3 regions of the Nonomuraea sp. 3N208 genome follow, and region 3 is predicted to be linked to each of the others. Evidence: riboswitches for the same ligand, from Rfam matches in the RefSeq annotation. Region 3 holds a riboswitch; each other region holds the start of a gene.

Region 1 (6,433 bases), on a different contig from region 3:
TCGCGCGAGTTCAAGCCCGCCCTGCGCGACCCCGCCGGGCTGCTGTTCGAGATGGGGCAGCCGCTGCTGTTCCTGTTCCTGTTCGGGTCGCTGCTGGACGGGGCGGTCGGCTCGTCGTGGCAATGGTTCGTGCCGGGGATCCTGGTCATGATGTGCCTCACGGGGCCCATGTCCGCCGGTTACACGTTGCTCGTCGAGCTGATCGGCGGCTCGATGGAGCGCATGCTGGTCACACCGCTGAACCGGACGGCGATGCTGGTGGGCAGGGCCATGAAGGCGATGATCGTCCTGCTGGTCCAGGCCGTGCTGATCATCCTGATGTCGCTGCCGCTGGGCTTCGAGCTGCACCCGGCGGGGGTGCTGGCCGGCCTGGCCCAGCTGGTGGTCTTCGGGGTCGGGCTGGGCGCCTTCTCATTCGTCCTGGCCATCAAGTCGGCCCCGGGAGGCACGCTGTTCTGGATCGTCAGCCAGTCGATCATGTTCCCCCTGCTGCTCCTGTCCGGCGTGCTGCTGCCGCTGGAGAGCGCCCCGGCGTGGCTGCGCGCGATCGGGCAGGTCAACCCGGTGACGTACATCGTGGACGCCCAGCGAGCCCTGTTCGCGGGCGACCTCGCCGACCCCTCGATCCTGTACGGCACCGCGTCCGCCTGCCTGATCGCCGCAGCCGGCCTCTACCTCGGCAACCGCGCCATGCGCCAGGGCGTCAACTGATCAGGGACTGATCGCCAGGAACACGAACGCCGCGAACAGCACCAGGTGCACCCCGCTCTGCATGAGCGTCGCCCGGCCCGGCACGACGGTGAGCGTCGAGACCACGACGGTCAGGGCCAGCAACACCATGTGGGTGCCGCCCAGCCCGAGCAGCAGTGGCCCTTCGAGCCAGATCGACGCCACCGCGATGACCGGGATGGTCAGCCCGATGCTGGCCATCGCCGACCCGAGCGCCAGGTTCAGGCTGATCTGGACCTGGTCGCGCCGGGCCGCGTTGAGTGCGGCGATCGTCTCGGGCAGCAGCACCAGCAGCGCGATCACCACGCCCACGAAGGCCTGGGGCAGCCCGGCCGACGACACCGCCAGCTCGATGACCGGCGACTCCACCTTGGCCAGGCCGACGACCGACACGAGCGCGACCAGCAGCAGCCCGAGGCTGGTCAGCGCGGTGCGTCCGGACGGCCTGGGCGCGTGCTCCTCTGGGTCGAGGGGCGCGCCGTCCCTGGGGACGGGGAGGAAGTAGTCGCGGTGCCGTACCGTCTGCGTCACCACGAACAACCCGTACAGCGCCAGGGAGGCCACTGCCGCGAAGGCGAGCTGGGCGGGCGAGAACGCCGGCCCTTGTGCGCTCGTCGTGAACGTGGGCAGCACCAGGCTCAGCGTGGCGAGCGTGGCCACGGTGGCGAGCGCCTTGCCCGTGCCCTCGGCGTTGAACTCCGCGATCCGCCGCTTCAAGGTGACGGTGAGCAGGGACAACCCCACGATCCCGTTGCAGGTGATCATCACGGCCGCGAACACGGTGTCGCGGGCCAGCGCCCCGGTCTGCGCGCCGCCGGAGATCATGAGGCTGACGATGAGCGCCACCTCGATCACCGTCACGGCCACCGCCAGCACCAGCGAGCCGAACGGCTCTCCGACGCGGTGCGCGATGACCTCGGCATGGTGCACCGCGGCCAGCACCGCCCCGGCCAACAGAAGGGCCGCGACGATCGCGATCGCGACCGGTAGCTCGCGGCCCCAGGTGAGCCCCAGCGCGAGCAGCGCCAGAGCTGGTATGAGAACGGTCCACAACCTCGCAGCGTTACGGATCATATACAGGGCGTTCTTCCCTTCTTTCGAGGGGGAATAGGGTTGCACCCTGATAATGCCTTGACATCACGTTTTAACGGGAATGAAGGTGACCTCGTGGCCCATGTGATCGCGACCGAAACCGTGCCCTGGATCCCCGTGGCGCACCGCCTCGACGTCATGCTCTCCCGGACCGTTCCGCCCGCGGCAAGCACCACGTCGGCGTTCGCGTTCGTCTCGGACGAGCTGGGCAGGACCCTGATGACCTGGGTGGATCGGGAAGGGCGCGGCTGGGACATCCCGGGCGGCCACCTCGAGCCCGGCGAGAGCGCGATCGACGCCGCGGCCCGCGAACTGCACGAGGAAACCGGCCTGTGCCTCCCGTCCGCCGCCCTGTCGATCTTCGCCTGGCAGCGCATCCAGCTCTTTGACGCTCCGCCCGCCGAGTACCGTTACCCGTCATTGGCGTACATGGCCATGTTCCGCGCCGTCCACCCGGGCCCGGGTGCCCCGACCCGCCCGCCGGCCGGTTCTGAGAGCACCCGCGCCGAGTGGCTGCCACGCGCGGACATCGAGCGCCTCTGCGGGCCCCGTACGTGGCTGACGCTGCTAGAGGTCGCGGGCTCGCGCTAGATCTTCGCCTCGGTAGAGATGCTCGGGAATGGTGGCGAGCGTGGACGGATGGACCTGCGCCCCCAGCCCGTAGAACTTCTGGAAGCTCATGATCAGCGGCCGCCAGGCGTCGGGGTCGATGCGGTCGCTCGTCCCGGCCATTCTGATCTCTTCGTGCACCCACACCCGCTGCACACGTACCTCGAACGCCAGCGTCCCACCGTCGTCCCCTACCGGATGCACCGCCTCGACCACGGCCTCCATGCTGACCGGGCACTCGGCCACCCGCGGCGGCGCCACCGTCTCGGAGGGCGTGGCGGTCAGCCCGGCCCGCTGAAACTTGTCCGGCACGTACCGATATCCCCGCTCCCACTTGCGGTCAGGAACGGGATTGGAGCCGGTGGTGAGCGCCAGCCGGTCAACGGCGGTGGCGAGCGCGTCGGAGGGCAGATTCAGTACGCATTCCCGCGTCCTGACCAAGTTTTGAGCCGTCTTGGCCCGTGAACCCAGTCCCAGCATGCCCCGCCAGCCGAGCCAGAAGGCCGACGACATGGGGGCCAGGTTGGGGGTGCCGTCCTCGTTCAAGGAGGAGAGCAACACCACGGGCGTGCCGAAGTAGAGGATGCTGGGCTCGATCCTGGCGTGCGGGTCCGCGTCAACGAGAATGCTCATGCAGACCAGTGTCGTGGCTCGTCAGAGGGGCCGCTGGCAGGTATCGGACAGCTCAGCGGCGACTCAGGACCCGGGCGCTCAGGGCCGCTTTGACCTCCGACCACTCATCGGCGACCACGGAGAAGATGGCCGAGTCCCGCACCTTTCCTTCCTCGCCCGGCGCCCACGAGGGTGACCAGTTCCGCAGCACACCCTCGAACCGGGCGCCGAGGCGCTCGATCGCCCGCCGCGAGCGCGTGTTCCGCGCATCGGTCTTGAGATCGACCCGCACCACGCCGAGCGCCTCGAACGCGTACGTGAACAGCAGCAGCTTGGCCTCGGCGTTGATGCCCGTGCCCTGCGCCGACGCCGCCAGCCACGTCCACCCCACCTCGATCGCCCGCAGTTCCTCCCGCCCCGGCCAGCTGCGAGGATCCCAGAACGCCGTGCACCCGACGGCCCTACCGTCCGCCACCCGCACCTGCGCGAACGGCGTCAGCCCCGCGCGCTCCCTCTGGTCCCGCAGGTACGCCTCGACGTCCGCACCCCGAGGCACCAGGGTGAACGCGTAGGCGGAGCGATCCTCCTCCGCCGCCCACGCCAGATCCGCCGCATGCCGCATCGCCAGCGGCTCCAGCCTGACCAGTGATCCGTGCAGCACGGGAACATCGAGCCGCAGGCTCATCGAAACCCCCTCATCGTTCCTGGCGTTGGCACCTTGCCGCTTCGGGCAGGTTGCCGGACCGTCACCGGGCCAGGTCCCTCAGATCCTCTGGATGAATATCGGTGCGGAGATCATGCCCGACTCCCGAGAGCTCCGTCAACGCGACGCCCTTGGAGGAGCCGGTCGCCCCGGCCGGGATCTCGAAGGCCCGGCTTCGCCCGCCTTCTTCGACCCTCGCCCGCGGGAGTTCTGTCAGTGCCGTATGCGATGATCCACCGCATGGACGGAAGCATGGTGCTGCAGACCGCAACCGAATGCGAGAGTTTCCTGCGTTCGGCAGCAGATCGGAACTGGGCGGAAACCCCCATTCCCGGGATGGACTGGACCGTCGCACGGGCCGTGGCTCACGTAAGCGACTGCCTGCTGTGGTACGCCACCGATCTTGCCGCCGGCGAGCGGGAGCTCAGCACCACGGACATCCACGTCCGCCCTGAGTCGAAGCCAGACGACCTCATCGCCACGATGACCACATACGCCACGGTCCTTGCGCGTGTCATCGACGCCAGTGCTCCTGGAACTCGCGGATGGCATCCTTTCGGTCTCGCGGACCCGTCCGGCTTCGCCGCGATGGCCTGCGACGAGATGCTCGTGCACACCGCCGACGTCGGCTCCGGCGTCGGTCAGACCTTCCTCCCTGCCGAGAAGTCAGCGGCAGCCACCTTGCGTCGCTTGTTTCCGTGGGCGCCGGCGGACACGGACCCGTGGGAGACGTTGTTGTGGGCCAACGGCCGCGCCGACCTCCCCGGCCAAGAGCGGCAGGTGGGGTGGAGATGGCACTGCGCCCCGCTGACCGAATGGAATGGCACCAACCCCAGACGCCGAGTAGCTCACTAGGGGGCCACACCCTGTCCACGACGGACAGCCCATCCGGCGCTGCCTTGACACGCAACCGTCATCGTCCACCGGACGTATCTCTTGGAGAGGGCCCATCATGCCGAAGCAGGTTGGGCCAGGCCGCACGTTACATGGGCGTCTGGTGGAGAAGGACGACACGCCAGCCATCCGGGGTCCGGCGGTAGACCGTTGAGGCGTACCACGAGGACGTCTCATCGCCGGTAGTGCTCGTCAGTTTGTAGGCGACCACGGCTCCGGCGTCGCCGAGCGGTTTGACCACGATGTCGTGTGCCTGGTTGCGCCGGTCGGGGTTTCCGCTTCCCTTGGCGTACATGTCGAGAACCTGTTGCTTGGACACGATGCCGTAATTTCCCATGGCGACGAAGTCATCGGCGCAGTGCTCCGCGAAAAACCCCTCGTCATAGGCCGCGTCGGCGTCCAGCATGCGCTGCTCGATTTCTGCCAGCGTCTTTTCGATGTCGCTCATGCAGTCCCCACTCCTTTGTGAATACGCGATCCAGGCTGGCAGCTTTACCTGACACCTCCCGACAGGTACGACCGGTGTACTCGTGCGTCTTCAGGAGCGAAGGGCTTGGTCATGGCCTCGAGCGCCGTGCTGAGCCAGTCCTGGCGACCGGCTCAGCACGGAACTGAATGGCTGGAGCACATGGACACTGTCCTGGCCCCGTATGTCGGCCATGGACGCGATGCCGGCTTATGCCGGTGTGGTCATCGCCCGGCTATGAGCGGGACGACGGCGCGACCGGACCGCCCCAGGGGAGCCCGTCCGTCGGCCACAGCTCGGCCTGCCGCTTGAGCGTGGTCTCGACCCTGCCGCCCACGGGGCAGCGGAAGCCGTGCGGCGGCACCGTCAGCGAGATCAGGTAGTTGTCGATGGGTACCGTGCTGCACTCGTCCTTGCCGTAGATGCGGTGGCCCCAGCCTTCGTAGGTGAGCAGCACGGCCTTGGGGCCGAGCTGGCGGTTCACGTTGGCGGACCATATCCACGGGGTGGAGGGGTCGTGGATCGAGTTGCCCAGCAGGATCGGAGCGCTGCCCGTGTAGCGCAGCGTGTGCTGCGGGTTGGTGGTGGGGTGGTTGAGGCAGACCGGCAGATCCTCGATCGGCATCGGGTTGAAGCGCATGTCCGGGGCGAAACGGGCGGAGTTCCGCATGATCTCGGCGTACTCGTCATAGTTGCGCACCCGGAGGTTGTAGTCCTCGCAGAGGATCACGGTCGGCAGGTGCGCGACCTCCCCGGACACGGGCTGCCGGCCGGGCAGCGGCGGCATCCAAGACGGCGGCTCGCCACCGTCCAGGGCGCGAATCACCTCGCTCATCAGCTGCCAGGCAGGCCCCTCGGTGCCCAGCACGCCGTTCCACAGGACCTGCAGCTCGGTCATCGGGCGATCCGGAACGCCGGGCCAGTAGAGCTCGCCCTTGCGTGCTTTGTCCAGCAGCCTGGCCCACACCGCGCGGACGTCCTGCCCGTGCAGGGCGCAACTGGGCTCCTGGTCGCACCAGCCGACGAACTGGTCGAAGGCGTCCTCGACCGCGGCGGCCTCGGTGTACAGGAACGCCTTGACGCCGAGGCTGTGGTCCATGTTGCTGTCCAGGGCCAGGGCACGGATCCGGTTCGGGAACAGCTCGGCGTACATCTGCCCGAGTAGCGTGCCGTACGAGACCCCGTAGAAGGTCAGCTTCTCCTCGCCAAGCGCGGCGCGCAGGGCGTCCATGTCACGCGCGACGTTGACCGAGTCGACGTGGTCGTAGAGGGGCCCGGTGCGGGCCCGGCAATCGGCGTGCAGCTTCTTGTTGTAGGCGGTCCACGTG
Region 2 (6,433 bases), on a different contig from region 3:
CAGCGTTGCACCGAGGCGGTGTATTCGCGGTATTCAGGCAGGTCGTGCCGGCTCGGGTAGGCGAAGGCCAGGTGCACTACCCGCCCGTGCCATTCGGGATGCGCGGCCAGGAACTCGCCGTAGGCGACCAGGCCGCGCACGATGTTCTTCGACAACTCGGTGCGGTCGATGCGGACGATCAGCTTGCGGTCGCCGACCTGATCCCTGATCGCGGTCATGTAGGACTCGACATCGGGCTCGCAGGCCCGATCCCACAACGCCGCGCCGTCCACGCCGAGGCTGTGCACGCCGACCCTGGTCGTCCTGCCCTCGTGCGTGACGCTGTGGGCCACCCGGTCGACCTCGGCGCCGAGCAGCGCTTCGCAGCAGTCCATGAACGCGCCCGCCCACCTGCCTGTCAGGAACCCGGCGTGATCGGCGCCCAGGATGCCCTCCAGGACCTCGCCGACCACCTCGTCGGGCAGCAGGGAGAAGTATTCCGGCGGCGCCCATGGGGTGTGGCTGAAGTGGGCGATGCGCAGGTCGGGTCGCTCGGCCCGGAGCATCGCCGGGGTCAGCGTCAGGTGGTAGTCCTGCACCATCACCCGCGCGCCGTGCCCGGCCTCCTCGGCCAGGGCCAGCGCGAACGCGCCGTTGTAATCACGGTAGGACTCCCACTCGCGCGCGAACCTCGTGCCGAAGTTGGGCGCGTTGGGGATGTCGTAGAGCAGGTGGTTGACGAACCACAACGTGGAGTTGGCCACAGCGTTGTACGCCCGGTGGAAGGTGGCCGGCGGGATGTCCAGCATCCGCAGCGGACCGGTGTCGTAGCCGGCCTGGTCGATCCGGCCGCCCGGAGACAGGCGCACGGCACTGCGGTCGTCGTCGGACAGCGCCGCGCAAACCCACAGGACGCCGTCCTCCTTGGCCACTCCGGACAGCCCGGACACCAGCCCGCCCCCGCCGCGTTTCATGGTCAGTTCGCCGTCGTCGGAGACGGTGAAGGAGACAGGCCCTCTGTTGGAGGCCACCAGGACGCTGTTCATCATGGCTCCCTTCGATCATAGGATCCCAGCTATGGCGCTTGATGAGCTAACCGAGGAACTCGCCCGATCCGCCGCAGCCGGAGATCATCGCGCGCTTGGCGAGCTATTGGCCAGGATCGAACCGGATGTGATGCGGCACTGTGCGCGGATCCTGCCCTATCACCAGGATGCTGAGGAAGCCTCCCAGGACACTCTGCTGGCCGTGGCCCGCAACATCGGCCGCTTCGAGGGGCGGGCCAGGTTCAGCACCTGGCTCCACATCGTGACCGCCAACTGCGCGCGGACCACGTACCGGTCGCTCAAGCGGCGAGCGGCGGAGCAGACGTCGGACGAATTGCCCATGCAGAAGCCCGACGTCCGCCGGGTGAGCGTGATCGCCGGGTCCCGGCTCGACCTGCTCGACGCGATGGAGGCGCTGGAGGCCGACAAGCCCGACCTGGCGCAGGCGCTGGTGTTGCGCGACATCGTCCAGCTCGACTACAACGAGGTGGCCGAGCAGCTCGGCATCCCCCTGGGCACCGCGAAATCGCGCATTCACCAGGCCAGGAAATACGTGCAGGGAGTGCTCGGTGAGGACTATCGCTGAGACCGCTCGTCTCAGATACTGAGACAGGTGGTAATTACGGCTACTTAAGCGGGTAGAGTCCTTTTCAACAACTGCATATTGCTCATCCAGAGGGGTGGAGGGACCGGCCCTGCGAAGCCCCGGCAACCCTCCCGGCTTGAGACTCGCGACCTGGCGAGGCCGACCGGGACAAGGTGCCAATTCCGGTTCGTGGTCAAGGTGGCCGCGGGCGAAGATGAGGGAAGGCCTCGCTTCATGTCGCTCGACTTTGGTCCTGCTGTCGGTCTGTCCTGCCGCGAGTGCGGCGCACGCTACCCACTGGGTCCCAGCTTCGCGTGTCTGGAGTGTTTCGGGCCGCTCGAAGCGGCCTACGACTTCGGCACCGTGACCCGCGCGGACATCGAATCCGGTCCCGCCAACATCTGGCGCTACCGCTCGCTGTTGCCCGTGCCGGTCGACGTCGCCACCAAGCCCAACATGAACCCCGGCTGGACCAAGCTGGTCAAGGCGGGCAACCTCGGGCAGGCGCTCGGCCTCAAATCCCTGTACGTGAAGGACGACTCCGGCAACCCCACTCACTCCTTCAAGGACCGGGTGGTGGCCATTGCCGTCGAGGCGGCACGCAACTTCGGTTTTCACACGCTTTCCTGCTCCTCCACGGGCAATCTCGCGGGCGCGGTCACGGCCGCCGCGGCGCGGGCCGGGCTCGACGCGTGCGTGTTCATCCCGGCCAACCTTGAAGCCGCCAAGATCGCCATGGCCCGGGTGTTCGGCGGGAAGCTGATCGGGATCGACGGGACCTATGACGAGGTCAACAGGTTCTGCTCGGAGCTGATCGGCGACCCGCTCGGCGACAAGTGGGGGTTCGTCAACGTCAACCTGCGGCCCTACTACGCCGAGGGCTCCAAGACGCTCGCGTACGAGATCGCCGAGCAGCTCGGCTGGCGACTGCCCGAGCAGATCGTCATTCCCATCGCCTCCGGCTCGCAGCTCACGAAGATCGACAAGGGCTTCAAGGAGCTGGTGGCGCTGGGGCTGGTCGAGGACACGCCTTACAAGGTCTTCGGGGCGCAGGCGGCCGGGTGCTCGCCGGTCTCCACCGCGTACAAGGCCGGGCACGACGTCGTCCAGCCGGTCAAGCCGGACACCATCGCGAAGTCGCTGGCCATCGGCAACCCCGCAGACGGCCCGTACGTGCTCGACATCGCCCGCCGCACCGGAGGGGCCGTCGAGGACGTCACGGATCCCGAGATCGTGGCCGCCATCAAGCTCCTGGCCTCGACGGAGGGCATTTTCGCCGAGACCGCGGGCGGGGTTACCGTGGGCGTGCTCAAGAAGCTCGCCGAGAGCGGGCGGCTCGATCCCGAGGCCGAGACCGTGGTGCTCAACACCGGTGACGGGCTCAAGACGCTCGACGCCATCACCGGCGACGACGCCCAGCCCACCGCCGTGATCCGGCCCTCTCTCGACGCGTTCCGCGCGGCTGTCTGACAACCAGGAAAGGCAAGATAACCATGAGCGTTTCTGTGCGGATTCCCACGATCCTGCGCACGTACACCGGGGGGAACGCGGAAGTCAGTGGCGAGGGTGCGACGCTTCGTGACGTGCTCGCCAAGCTCGACTCCGACTACCCGGGGATCGGCGCGAGAATTCTGGATGAATCGGGCAAGATTCGACGTTTCGTCAACGTTTACGTTGGGGAAGAGGACGTCCGTTTTGCCGAGGGCCTCGACACTCCTGCCCCTGAGGGCACTCAGATCTCCATCATCCCGGCAGTCGCCGGCGGCTGAGTGCGATAGATCACATCATTGGAAGGCGCCCCTAGTGGGCGCCTTCTCCTTTTCCTGACTAATTCAACGTTGAACCAGCCTCTCTGCGAGGAAATGCGTTGTTTGCGGATTGACTCTGTTGCCAAACCCCTTGCCACAGGTATGGTCGAGGCGATCGTCTGGCTGATTTTCAGTTAAGTCATGCGATTACGGTCTCGCGGTGGAATGGGCGAGATCTGTAAGCCCAGTAAGAGGAGTCGGAAGTGGCGCAGGGCACCGTCAAGTGGTTCAACGCGGACAAGGGCTACGGCTTCATCGCGGTAGACGGTGGTAAGGATGTATTCGTCCATTACTCAGCGATCCTGATGGACGGGTACCGAGCTCTCGAACAGGGGCAGCGCGTCGAGTTCGAGATCACGCAGGGCCAGAAGGGGCCGCAGGCGGAGTCTGTCCGGGCGGTCTGATTTACATCACTGGTATGCACCCGGTGGCATCGCACGGCAACGCAGTCCGGGCGAGCCGGCCACCTTCCTTTCGTCGATCTACGGCGAGCCGCACGGTGAGCGGCTCGCCGTACAGACGGACTGACCAGGGCGGGAACCGCAGGATGGTAGACGTTCGCTTGCACTCGGCAGGGTAGAGTGCTAAACAGTTCGTTGGCACTCTGTGCATCAGAGTGCCAGCAACTCGGATCGAGACGATGGGGTCTGCCGAAGGAGATGCAGGCTCATGCCGTCGCGGGCGTCGGCTCGGTCCAGGACAAGCCACCCTGTATCTGGGAGGTCTAGCCTTATGGCAGCCAAGATGATCGCGTTTGACGAGGACGCCCGGCGCGGTCTCGAGCGCGGTATGAACCAGCTCGCCGACGCCGTCAAGGTGACCCTGGGCCCCAAGGGGCGCAACGTCGTGCTGGAGAAGAAGTGGGGCGCCCCCACGATTACTAACGACGGTGTCTCCATCGCCAAGGAGATCGAGCTCGAGGACCCGTGGGAGAAGATCGGCGCCGAGCTGGTCAAGGAAGTCGCCAAGAAGACGGACGACGTCGCCGGTGACGGCACCACCACGGCCACCGTGCTCGCCCAGGCGCTGGTCCGCGAGGGCCTGCGTAACGTGGCCGCCGGCGCCAACCCGATGGCTCTGAAGAAGGGCATCGAGGCCGCCGTCGAGCGCGTCAGCGAGGAGCTCTCCAAGCTGGCCAAGGACGTGGAGACCAAGGAGCAGATCGCTTCCACCGCCTCCATTTCCGCCGCCGACCCCGAGATCGGGGCACTCATCGCCGAGGCGATGGACAAGGTCGGCAAGGAAGGCGTCATCACCGTCGAGGAGAGCAACACCTTCGGCCTGGAGCTTGAGCTCACCGAGGGCATGCGCTTCGACAAGGGCATGACGTCGATGTACTTCGTCACCGACTCGGACCGCATGGAGGCCGTGCTCGAGGACCCGTACATCCTGATCGTCAACAGCAAGGTCTCCGCCAACAAGGACCTGCTGCCGCTGCTCGACAAGGTCGTGCAGTCCGGCAAGCCGCTGCTGATCATCGCTGAGGACGTCGAGGGCGAGGCCCTGGCCACCCTGGTCGTCAACAAGATCCGCGGCCTGTTCCGCTCCGTGGCCGTCAAGGCCCCGGGCTTCGGCGACCGCCGCAAGGCCATGCTCGCCGACATCGCGATCCTGACCGGTGGCCAGGTCATCGCCGAGGAGGTCGGTCTCAAGCTCGAGAACGCCACCCTCGACCTGCTCGGCCGGGCTCGCAAGATCGTCGTGACCAAGGACGAGACCACGATCGTCGACGGTGCCGGTGACGCCGAGCAGATCTCCGGCCGGGTCAATGAGATCCGCGCCGAGATCGAGCGCACCGACTCCGACTACGACCGTGAGAAGCTCCAGGAGCGCCTCGCCAAGCTGGCCGGCGGCGTGGCCGTCATCAAGGCCGGCGCGGCCACTGAGGTCGAGCTCAAGGAGCGCAAGCACCGCATCGAGGACGCCGTCCGCAACGCCAAGGCGGCCGTCGAGGAGGGCATCGTCCCCGGTGGCGGCGTGGCGCTGCTGCAGGCCGGCGCCAAGGCGTTCGACAAGCTCGAGCTCAACGGCGACGAGGCCACGGGCGCCGCGATCGTGAAGAAGGCGCTCGAGGAGCCCCTGAAGCAGATCGCGGTCAACGCCGGCCTCGAGGGCGGCGTCGTGGTCGAGCGCGTTCGCAACCTCACCCCGGGTGAGGGCCTGAACGCCGCTTCGGGCGAGTACGTCAACATGTTCGAGGCGGGCATTATCGACCCGGCCAAGGTGACGCGCTCGGCGCTGCAGAACGCCGCATCCATCGCGGCGCTCTTCCTCACCACCGAGGCAGTCATCGCCGAGAAGCCCGAGAAGACCCCCGCTGCTCCGGCCATGCCGGGCGGCGGCGACATGGACTTCTAGGTCCTTTCTTCGCGCAGCGACGAAGAGTGGCCCGGGTTTTCCGGGCCGCTCTTTTTCGTTTCCTCAGGCATTACGATGCACAATTGACCCGTTACTCGGAGTGAGGAAATGTGGTGCCGCACACGACTCACCAAAGGAGTGGCGGATACTTTCTCGCAGTAAACGTATTCTCGGCATCGCTCTTCCGGCCTTGACCCGCGCTGCCGGCAATGGCCGCCTCCGCGAACACCGGCCCTCGCGAACGCCGGCCTCGGGAACGCCGGCCTCGCGGCGGATCCGGCGGCGGCGCTCGAGGCGGCCGCCGCCTCGGAGCGCCGTCGCGCCGGTGCTCCGTCAGATCCCGTAGTGGGCGATGATGTGGCCGCGGGCCAGGGTGTTGGCGGTGATGTTGAAGCCGACCACCGCCGGGCTCGCATCGCTGTCCACGCCCAGCTTGTCCACGCCCAGCGCGTGGACGGTGAAGACGTAGCGGTGCGGGGCGCCGGGCGGCGGGGCCGACCCGCCGTACTCCTTGGCACCGTAGTCGTTGCGGGCATGGACGGCGCCCGCGGGCAGCCCCTTGAAGTCCGGGGCGGTGCCCGCGCCCGTGGGCAGCTCGGCCGCCGAGGCCGGCAGGTCGAACAGCACCCAGTGCCAGAACCCGCTGCCCGTGGGGG
Region 3 (6,433 bases):
CGCCGAGGAACCACAGAGGGCTGAGCACCAGCAGCACCACACGCCACATCCAGTCCACCTGGAACGTGAACGTGACCACCGCGCCGACCGCGATCCACACCCCGGACAGGAACAGCGCAGGTAAAGCCAGAGCCCGGATCCGGCGCCAGACGAACGACCCGATGCCCACGCCGCGCTGCTTGGCCCGGTGCCAGGACAGCAGGTGCACGTGCCCGCCGACGTAGAAGAACAGCGGCAGCACCTGCAGCAGCCAGGTGAGTATCCACAACCCCGAGGTGAAGCCGAGCGGGCTGGTCGGCTCGGGGCCGTGCGGCTTCCACACGAGAATCGTGAACGCCCAATGCCAGACAACCACGACGATCAGGCTCAGCGCCCGAAGCCAATCAACGTATTTGTCGCGTTCTGGGGCATTCACTTGTCGATATCACCCACAACGAAGAACATCGAGCCGAGAATGGCCACCATGTCGGCCACCAGGTGCCCGGGCAACATTTCCCGCAGCACTTGAATGTTGCTGTACGAGGCCGAGCGCAGCTTGAGCCGCCACGGCGTCTTGTCGCCCTTGGAGACCAGGTAGTAGCCGTTGATGCCGAGCGGGTTCTCGGTCCACGCGTACGTGTGCCCCTCCGGCACCTTGAGCACCTTCGGCAGCCGCTGGTTGATCGGCCCGGGCGGCAGCGACCGCAGCCGCTCGGCGCAGGCGTCGGCCAGCTCCAGCGAGACCTTGAGCTGCTCGAACAGCACCTCGAACCGGGCGTGGCAGTCGCCCCCGCTCCGGGTGATGACCTTGACGGGCAGCTCGGGGTAGGCCAGGTACGGCTCGTCGCGACGCAGGTCGAAGTCCACCCCGGAGGCTCGGGCGAGGGGGCCGCTGACGCCGTACTGCATGATCTGCTCGTGCGTGAGCACCCCGACGCCCTTGGTACGGGCCAGGAAGATGTCGTTGTGCAGGATGAGATCCTCGATGTCCGGCACGCGACGGCGGGTCTCGGCGACCGCCTCCGACACCCGGTCCAGCCAGCCGAGCGGCAGATCCTCCTTGAGCCCGCCGACCCGGTTGAACATGTAGTGCATGCGCCCGCCGGAGATCTCCTCCATGACCGCTTGGATGCGCTCGCGCTCGTTGAAGGAGTAGAAGATCGGCGTCATCGCGCCCAGCTCCAGCGGGTAGGAGCCGAGGAACATCAGGTGGCTGAGCGCCCGGTTGAGCTCGGCCAGGAGCGTACGCGCCCACACGGCCCTGACCGGCGGCTCCATGCCGAGCAGGCGTTCGGCGGCGAGCACCACGCCCAGCTCGTTCGCGAACCCCGCCAGCCAGTCGTGCCGGTTGGCCAGCATGATGATCTGCCGGTAGTCGCGGACCTCGAACAACTTCTCCGCCCCGCGGTGCATGTAGCCGATGATCGGCTCAGCGGTGGCGATGCGCTCGCCGTCCAGCGTCAGCCGAAGCCTGAGCACCCCGTGCGTTGACGGGTGCTGCGGGCCGATGTTGAGGATCATGTCCTCGGTGGCCAGCTCCTTGGCGCCTGCACCGATTCCGACCACGCGTTCCGTCATATGGCCATGCTGCCACCGTCGCAGTTGGTGATCCAGGGTGGGGGATGGTCAAGGAATGGTACGGAAATGCATCGCTACTGCGGACATGGGGAGGAGTCGGGGGAACGGGGGGAGTTAGCACTATGAAGAAGGTTCTGTTCGATATCGCTGTCTTGATCGCGCGGGTGGCGACCGGCGTGGTCTTCATGGCGCACGGCTTGAGCAAGTGGCAGAGCGGACTCGGCGCCACGGCGCAGGGCTTCAGGGAGATGGGAATCCCGTTGCCCGAACTCTCGGCCGGCTTCGCCAGCGTCGTCGAGACCGTGGGCGGCCTCTTCCTGATCCTCGGTCTGCTGGTCCGGCCGGTCGGCCTGCTGTTGCTGATCAACATGCTCGGCGCGATCGCCTTCGTGCACTCGACAAAGGGGATCATGGTGACCGAGGGCGGCTGGGAGCTGGCGGGTGCGCTGGGCGCGCTGAGCCTGCTGTTCCTGGCCGTCGGCGGCGGGCGGATCGGACTCGACGCGCTGTTCGGGGCGATATTCCGGCGCCGCGCGGAGCGCCGGGCCGCGGAGGGCGGCATGGGCGCCCACCGGCGCGGCGGAGCCTCGGGCCGCACCGAGGGGATGACGGGCGCCGGGGGGGCCGGTGGTCCGTTGACCCCCTCGGAGTCCACCACGGCTGAGCGGCCGAACGTGCCCAGGCAGCCGACGGCGTCCAGGGCGGACGTGAGCGACGAGGAGATGCGGGACATCGACGCGCTGGTCTCCGACGACCAGCCAGAACACCGCAAGCCGCCGAACCGGTGAGCCGGCGCCAATGATCGGCTGAACCACCGCGCCGCCGGCTCAGCCGGAAGAGCCGCCGACCCGCCGGCTCAGCGGGATACCAGGTCCCGCAGTGCCTCGACGAGCCGGTCCACGTGCTCCTGCGTGGTCCCGATGCCGATCGAGGCGCGTACGGCGGATGTGGTTCCGTCCTCACAATCGGCGTGCTTATGGTCGCGCCCGCTTCGGCCTTCGTTGGCTCCTGCGTCGCTCTCTACGGCCGAGCTCCTGCGCTCGGCGGCAGCAATCAACAGGTGCCGCACGAACGGGTGCGCGCAGAACTTCCCGTCGCGCACGCCGATGCCGTACTGGCCGGACAGCACCTCGGCCACCTCGCGAGCCGAGTGCCCGTCCACGGTGAACGACACGATCCCCACCCGCGGGTGATCGTCCCCCCACAGGGACAACTCCCGCACGCCCTCGATCGAGGCCAGCCCCGACCGCAGCCGGGCCAGCAGCCGCTCCTCCTCGCGTACCAGCGCCGTCCAACCGGTGGCGGTGAGCGCGTCGCAGGCGGCGGCCAGCGCGATCGCGCCCAGCACGTTCGGGGTGCCCGCCTCATGGCGCGGCTCCGGGTCGTCGTGCCACTCCACGTCGTCCTCGACCGAGCGCACCGCGCCCCCGCCCTTGAGGTACGGCTCTCCGGCGGCCAGCCAGTCCCGGCGCCCGATCAGCACCCCGGCCCCGAACGGCGCGTACAACTTGTGGCCGGAGAACGCCACATAGTCCAGGTCGAGCGCGGTCAGGTTGAGCCGCCGATGCGGTACGAGCTGCGCCGCGTCCACCAGGATGCGGGCCCCGTGGCGGCGCGCGATGTGGGCCAGGGCGGCGATGGGCCAGAGCTCACCGGTGACGTTGGAGGCGGCGGTGACCACGAGCAGCTTCGGCCCCTCGATCCCGGCCAGTGCCTCGTCGGCGGCGCGCACGGCCTCGCCCGGGAACGCAGGCGGTGCCAGCCGTACGGACTTGGCCCAGGGCAGGAGCGAGGCGTGGTGCTCGGTGTCGAAGACCACGGTGGTCGTGCCGGCGGGCAGGCAGCCGGCCAGCAGGTTCGTGGCATCGGTGGTGTTGCGGGTGAAGATCACCGCGTCATCGGGGCGGGCGCCGACGAACGCCCTGACCGTGTGGCGGGCCTGCTCGTACCTGGCGGTGGTGAGCTGGGAGGCGTAGCCGGCGCCGCGGTGGACGCTGGAGTAGGCCGGGAGCGCGGCGGCGACGGCGGCGCTGACCGGCTCCAGACAGGGCGCGCTGGCCGCGTAGTCCAGGTTGGCGTACCCCACCAGCCGGCCGCCCTTGACCGGCACCTGGAGGTCGGCCCCGAGCACGGCGGGGATCGGCCGGCTCGCGGTGGCGGCGGGGGCCTGGGTCTCGCCAGATGCCTGGGCGGGAACGGGGTCGAAGATCGTCAGCGTGGACACGGCACATCTCCCTCAGGGACCATCGGACCCCTGGAGCAGCCACGGAGCCCGCGCTTGCCCGCCACACCGCGTGACGGACCAGGTCTTCACCCGGGGCACCCCGCCGCGGACGCGAGGGTTGCCGGCCAGCTAGCCGGGGCTTGTCGCTGGCACTCATGACCTACGCCCGCACTATAACCCAGTCCCCACGGCAAAACGCAAACCGGCGAACTTTTGCGTGTCTTGACTCGTTGCTACCGGGGAACCGCGAGGCACATGTCATGGAGGTGCGCTGATGTTGGACTGGGTGACCGACCCGCAGATCTGGATCGGTTTCTTCACCCTGGTGGCCTTGGAGATCGTGCTAGGCATCGACAACATCATCTTCATCTCCATCCTGGCTGGGAAGCTACCTCCCGAACAACGTGACAGAGCCCGCGTCCTCGGCCTGGCGGCCGCCCTGATCAGCCGGCTGCTCCTGCTGCTGGGCCTGTCGTGGGTGGTGCGGCTCACTGAGCCGCTGTTCGCCCTCTTCGGCCACGAGATATCGGGACGCGATCTGATTCTGCTGCTGGGTGGCCTGTTCCTGCTGGCCAAGAGCGTCACCGAGATCGGCCACAGCATGGACGCACCCGCGGCCAAGGACGGCAAGAAGGCCGCCGCCGCCTCCTTCGCCTCCGTGATCGTGCAGATCATGGTGCTCGACGTCGTGTTCTCGCTCGACTCGGTCATCACCGCGGTCGGCATGGTGGACGAGCTCGGCGTGATGATCGCGGCCGTCGTGGTGGCGGTGCTGGTCATGTTGTTCGCCTCCGGGCCGATCAGCCGGTTCGTGGACCAGCACCCGAGCATCAAGATGCTGGCGCTGGCGTTCCTGGTGCTGATCGGTGTGGTGCTCATCGCCGAGGGCCTCGACCAGCACATCCCGAAGGGATACATCTACTTCGCGATGGCGTTCTCGGTCGTCGTGGAGCTGCTGAACATCCGGATGCGCGGCAAGCACGCCAAGCAGGCCGAGCAGGAGGAGGAGGTCCTGCCTGAGGCTCCTAGTATGAAGTAGTGCGCTTTGATCCTTGGAATCCGGATTTCGTGGCTTACCCGTACCGGGTCTACGACGAGCTGCGGCGCGAGGCGCCCGTCTGCTACTTCGAGCCGACGAACCAGTGGCTGATCTCACGTCACGCCGACGTGAACGTGCTGCTCAGAGACCGCCGGCTGGGGCGGTCCTTCCTCCACGTGGCCACGCCGGAAGAGTTCGGCAGGCAGTCCGAGCCGGACTTCCAGGATCCGTTCTGGCGGGTGATCAGGGCGGGCATGCTCGACGTCGAGCCGCCGGTGCACACGCGGCTGCGCCGGTTGGTCTCCAAGGCGTTCACGCCGCGCATGGTCGAGTCCCTGCGACCGCGCGTGCGCGCGATCGCCGCGGGGCTGGTGGACACGTACGTGGAGAAGGGCGGCGGGGACCTGATCGCTGAGGTCGCGGAGCCGCTCCCGGTGACCGTGATCGCGGAGATGCTCGGCATCCCCGACCGGGATCGTCACCTCCTGCGCCCCTGGTCGGCTGACATTTGCGGCATGTACGAGCTCAACCCCACGCTCGACGCCCAGCACACCGCGGTGCGCGCGGCCGCGGAGTTCGCCGATTACCTCAAGGCCCTGGCCCGCGAGCGGCGGGAGCGTCCCGGTGACGACCTGATCAGCGCGCTCGCCGGGATCACCGAGCTGACCGAGGACGAGCTGGTCGGCACCTGTGTTCTGCTGCTCAACGCCGGCCACGAGGCGACCGTGAACGTCACGGGTAACGGCTGGTGGTCGTTGTTCAGGAACCCCGGCGAGCTGGCGCGGTTGCGTGCCGACCGCTCTCTGCTGCCGACCGCTGTCGAGGAGCTGATGCGCTGGGACACGCCGCTGCAGATGTTCGAGCGGTGGGTGCTGGAGGACATCGAGGTCCACGGCGTGACGATTCCGCGCGGGTCGGAGGTTGCGCTGCTGTTCGGCTCGGCGAACCGGGACCCTGCGGCGTTCGAGGATCCGGACCGGCTGGATGTGGGGCGGGCGGACAATCCGCACATCTCCTTCGGGGCCGGCATTCATTTCTGCCTGGGCGCGCCGCTGGCCCGCATCGAGCTCATGGAGTCGTTCGGCGCGCTGCTGGACCGGGCGGCCACGCTGGAGCTGCGCCAGGAGCCGGTCTGGAAGCCCGGCTACATCATCCGCGGCCTGCACGCTCTGGAGCTGACCGCCGAATGACCTGAGTGGAGTCAGCCGACGCCGGTCCAGAGCCGCCGGCCGAGACCGGCTCACCGTCGCTGGTCGAGCCAGCCGAAGCCGCCGAGGCCCGACGGGTCGATGAGCTCGCCCTCCTCCGACGCCCTGGCCAGGGCCCGCAGGTAGGCGCGCGGATCGGTGCCGGCCAGCTCCATGGGCGGCCGGGTGCCGGTGATCCCCAGGGCCCGCAACGCGTCACGCTGTGTGGACAAGGTTGTGGATATCGCGCCGGCCCGCCGCCCCGCCGCGGCGCACGCGTCGAGCGCGACATGGGCCGTGATATCGCAGGTCCCGTCGGGAATCGGGGCGACCACGGCGCCGTCGCGGTACCCCGTCAGCGTGCCGCACAGCGGGCGGTTATCCACAGGATGTGCATAGTCGATGGCGATTGCCCGGCCCCCGGTG

The links. Region 3 has a riboswitch for S-adenosylmethionine ahead of ACTWPT_RS20195 (aminotransferase class V-fold PLP-dependent enzyme). Riboswitches for the same ligand answer to the same signal wherever they lie in the genome.
Region 1: it holds a riboswitch for S-adenosylmethionine, as region 3 does, so the genes downstream of both, ACTWPT_RS53015 (GNAT family N-acetyltransferase) here and ACTWPT_RS20195 (aminotransferase class V-fold PLP-dependent enzyme) in region 3, are expected to answer to the same signal.
Region 2: it holds a riboswitch for S-adenosylmethionine, as region 3 does, so the genes downstream of both, thrC (threonine synthase) here and ACTWPT_RS20195 (aminotransferase class V-fold PLP-dependent enzyme) in region 3, are expected to answer to the same signal.

The regions. Positions count from the first base shown of each region.
Region 1 is NZ_JBQQBR010000060.1:13,834-20,266, forward strand. Features, by position in the region: gene ACTWPT_RS52995 (ABC transporter permease) at 1-711, shown strand, start outside; gene ACTWPT_RS53000 (calcium:proton antiporter) at 712-1,803, opposite strand; gene ACTWPT_RS53005 (NUDIX hydrolase) at 1,897-2,412, shown strand; gene ACTWPT_RS53010 (flavin reductase family protein) at 2,389-3,063, opposite strand; gene ACTWPT_RS53015 (GNAT family N-acetyltransferase) at 3,116-3,727, opposite strand; SAM riboswitch class I at 3,735-3,825, opposite strand; gene ACTWPT_RS53020 (maleylpyruvate isomerase N-terminal domain-containing protein) at 3,986-4,600, shown strand; gene ACTWPT_RS53025 (nuclear transport factor 2 family protein) at 4,728-5,087, opposite strand; gene ACTWPT_RS53030 (alpha/beta fold hydrolase) at 5,341-6,433, opposite strand, start outside.
Region 2 is NZ_JBQQBR010000016.1:199,486-205,918, reverse strand. Features, by position in the region: gene ACTWPT_RS25250 (alpha,alpha-trehalose-phosphate synthase (UDP-forming)) at 1-1,025, opposite strand, end outside; gene ACTWPT_RS25245 (RNA polymerase sigma factor) at 1,057-1,611, shown strand; SAM riboswitch class I at 1,691-1,832, shown strand; gene thrC (threonine synthase) at 1,846-3,081, shown strand; gene ACTWPT_RS25235 (MoaD/ThiS family protein) at 3,105-3,380, shown strand; gene ACTWPT_RS25230 (cold-shock protein) at 3,623-3,823, shown strand; gene groL (chaperonin GroEL) at 4,152-5,777, shown strand; gene ACTWPT_RS25220 (YbhB/YbcL family Raf kinase inhibitor-like protein) at 6,111-6,433, opposite strand, start outside.
Region 3 is NZ_JBQQBR010000012.1:191,942-198,374, reverse strand. Features, by position in the region: gene ACTWPT_RS20210 (acyltransferase family protein) at 1-415, opposite strand, end outside; gene ACTWPT_RS20205 (NADH-quinone oxidoreductase subunit D) at 412-1,557, opposite strand; gene ACTWPT_RS20200 (DoxX family protein) at 1,680-2,345, shown strand; gene ACTWPT_RS20195 (aminotransferase class V-fold PLP-dependent enzyme) at 2,414-3,781, opposite strand; SAM riboswitch class IV at 3,827-3,942, opposite strand; gene ACTWPT_RS20190 (TerC family protein) at 4,056-4,820, shown strand; gene ACTWPT_RS20185 (cytochrome P450) at 4,820-6,010, shown strand; gene ACTWPT_RS20180 (SAM-dependent methyltransferase) at 6,061-6,433, opposite strand, start outside.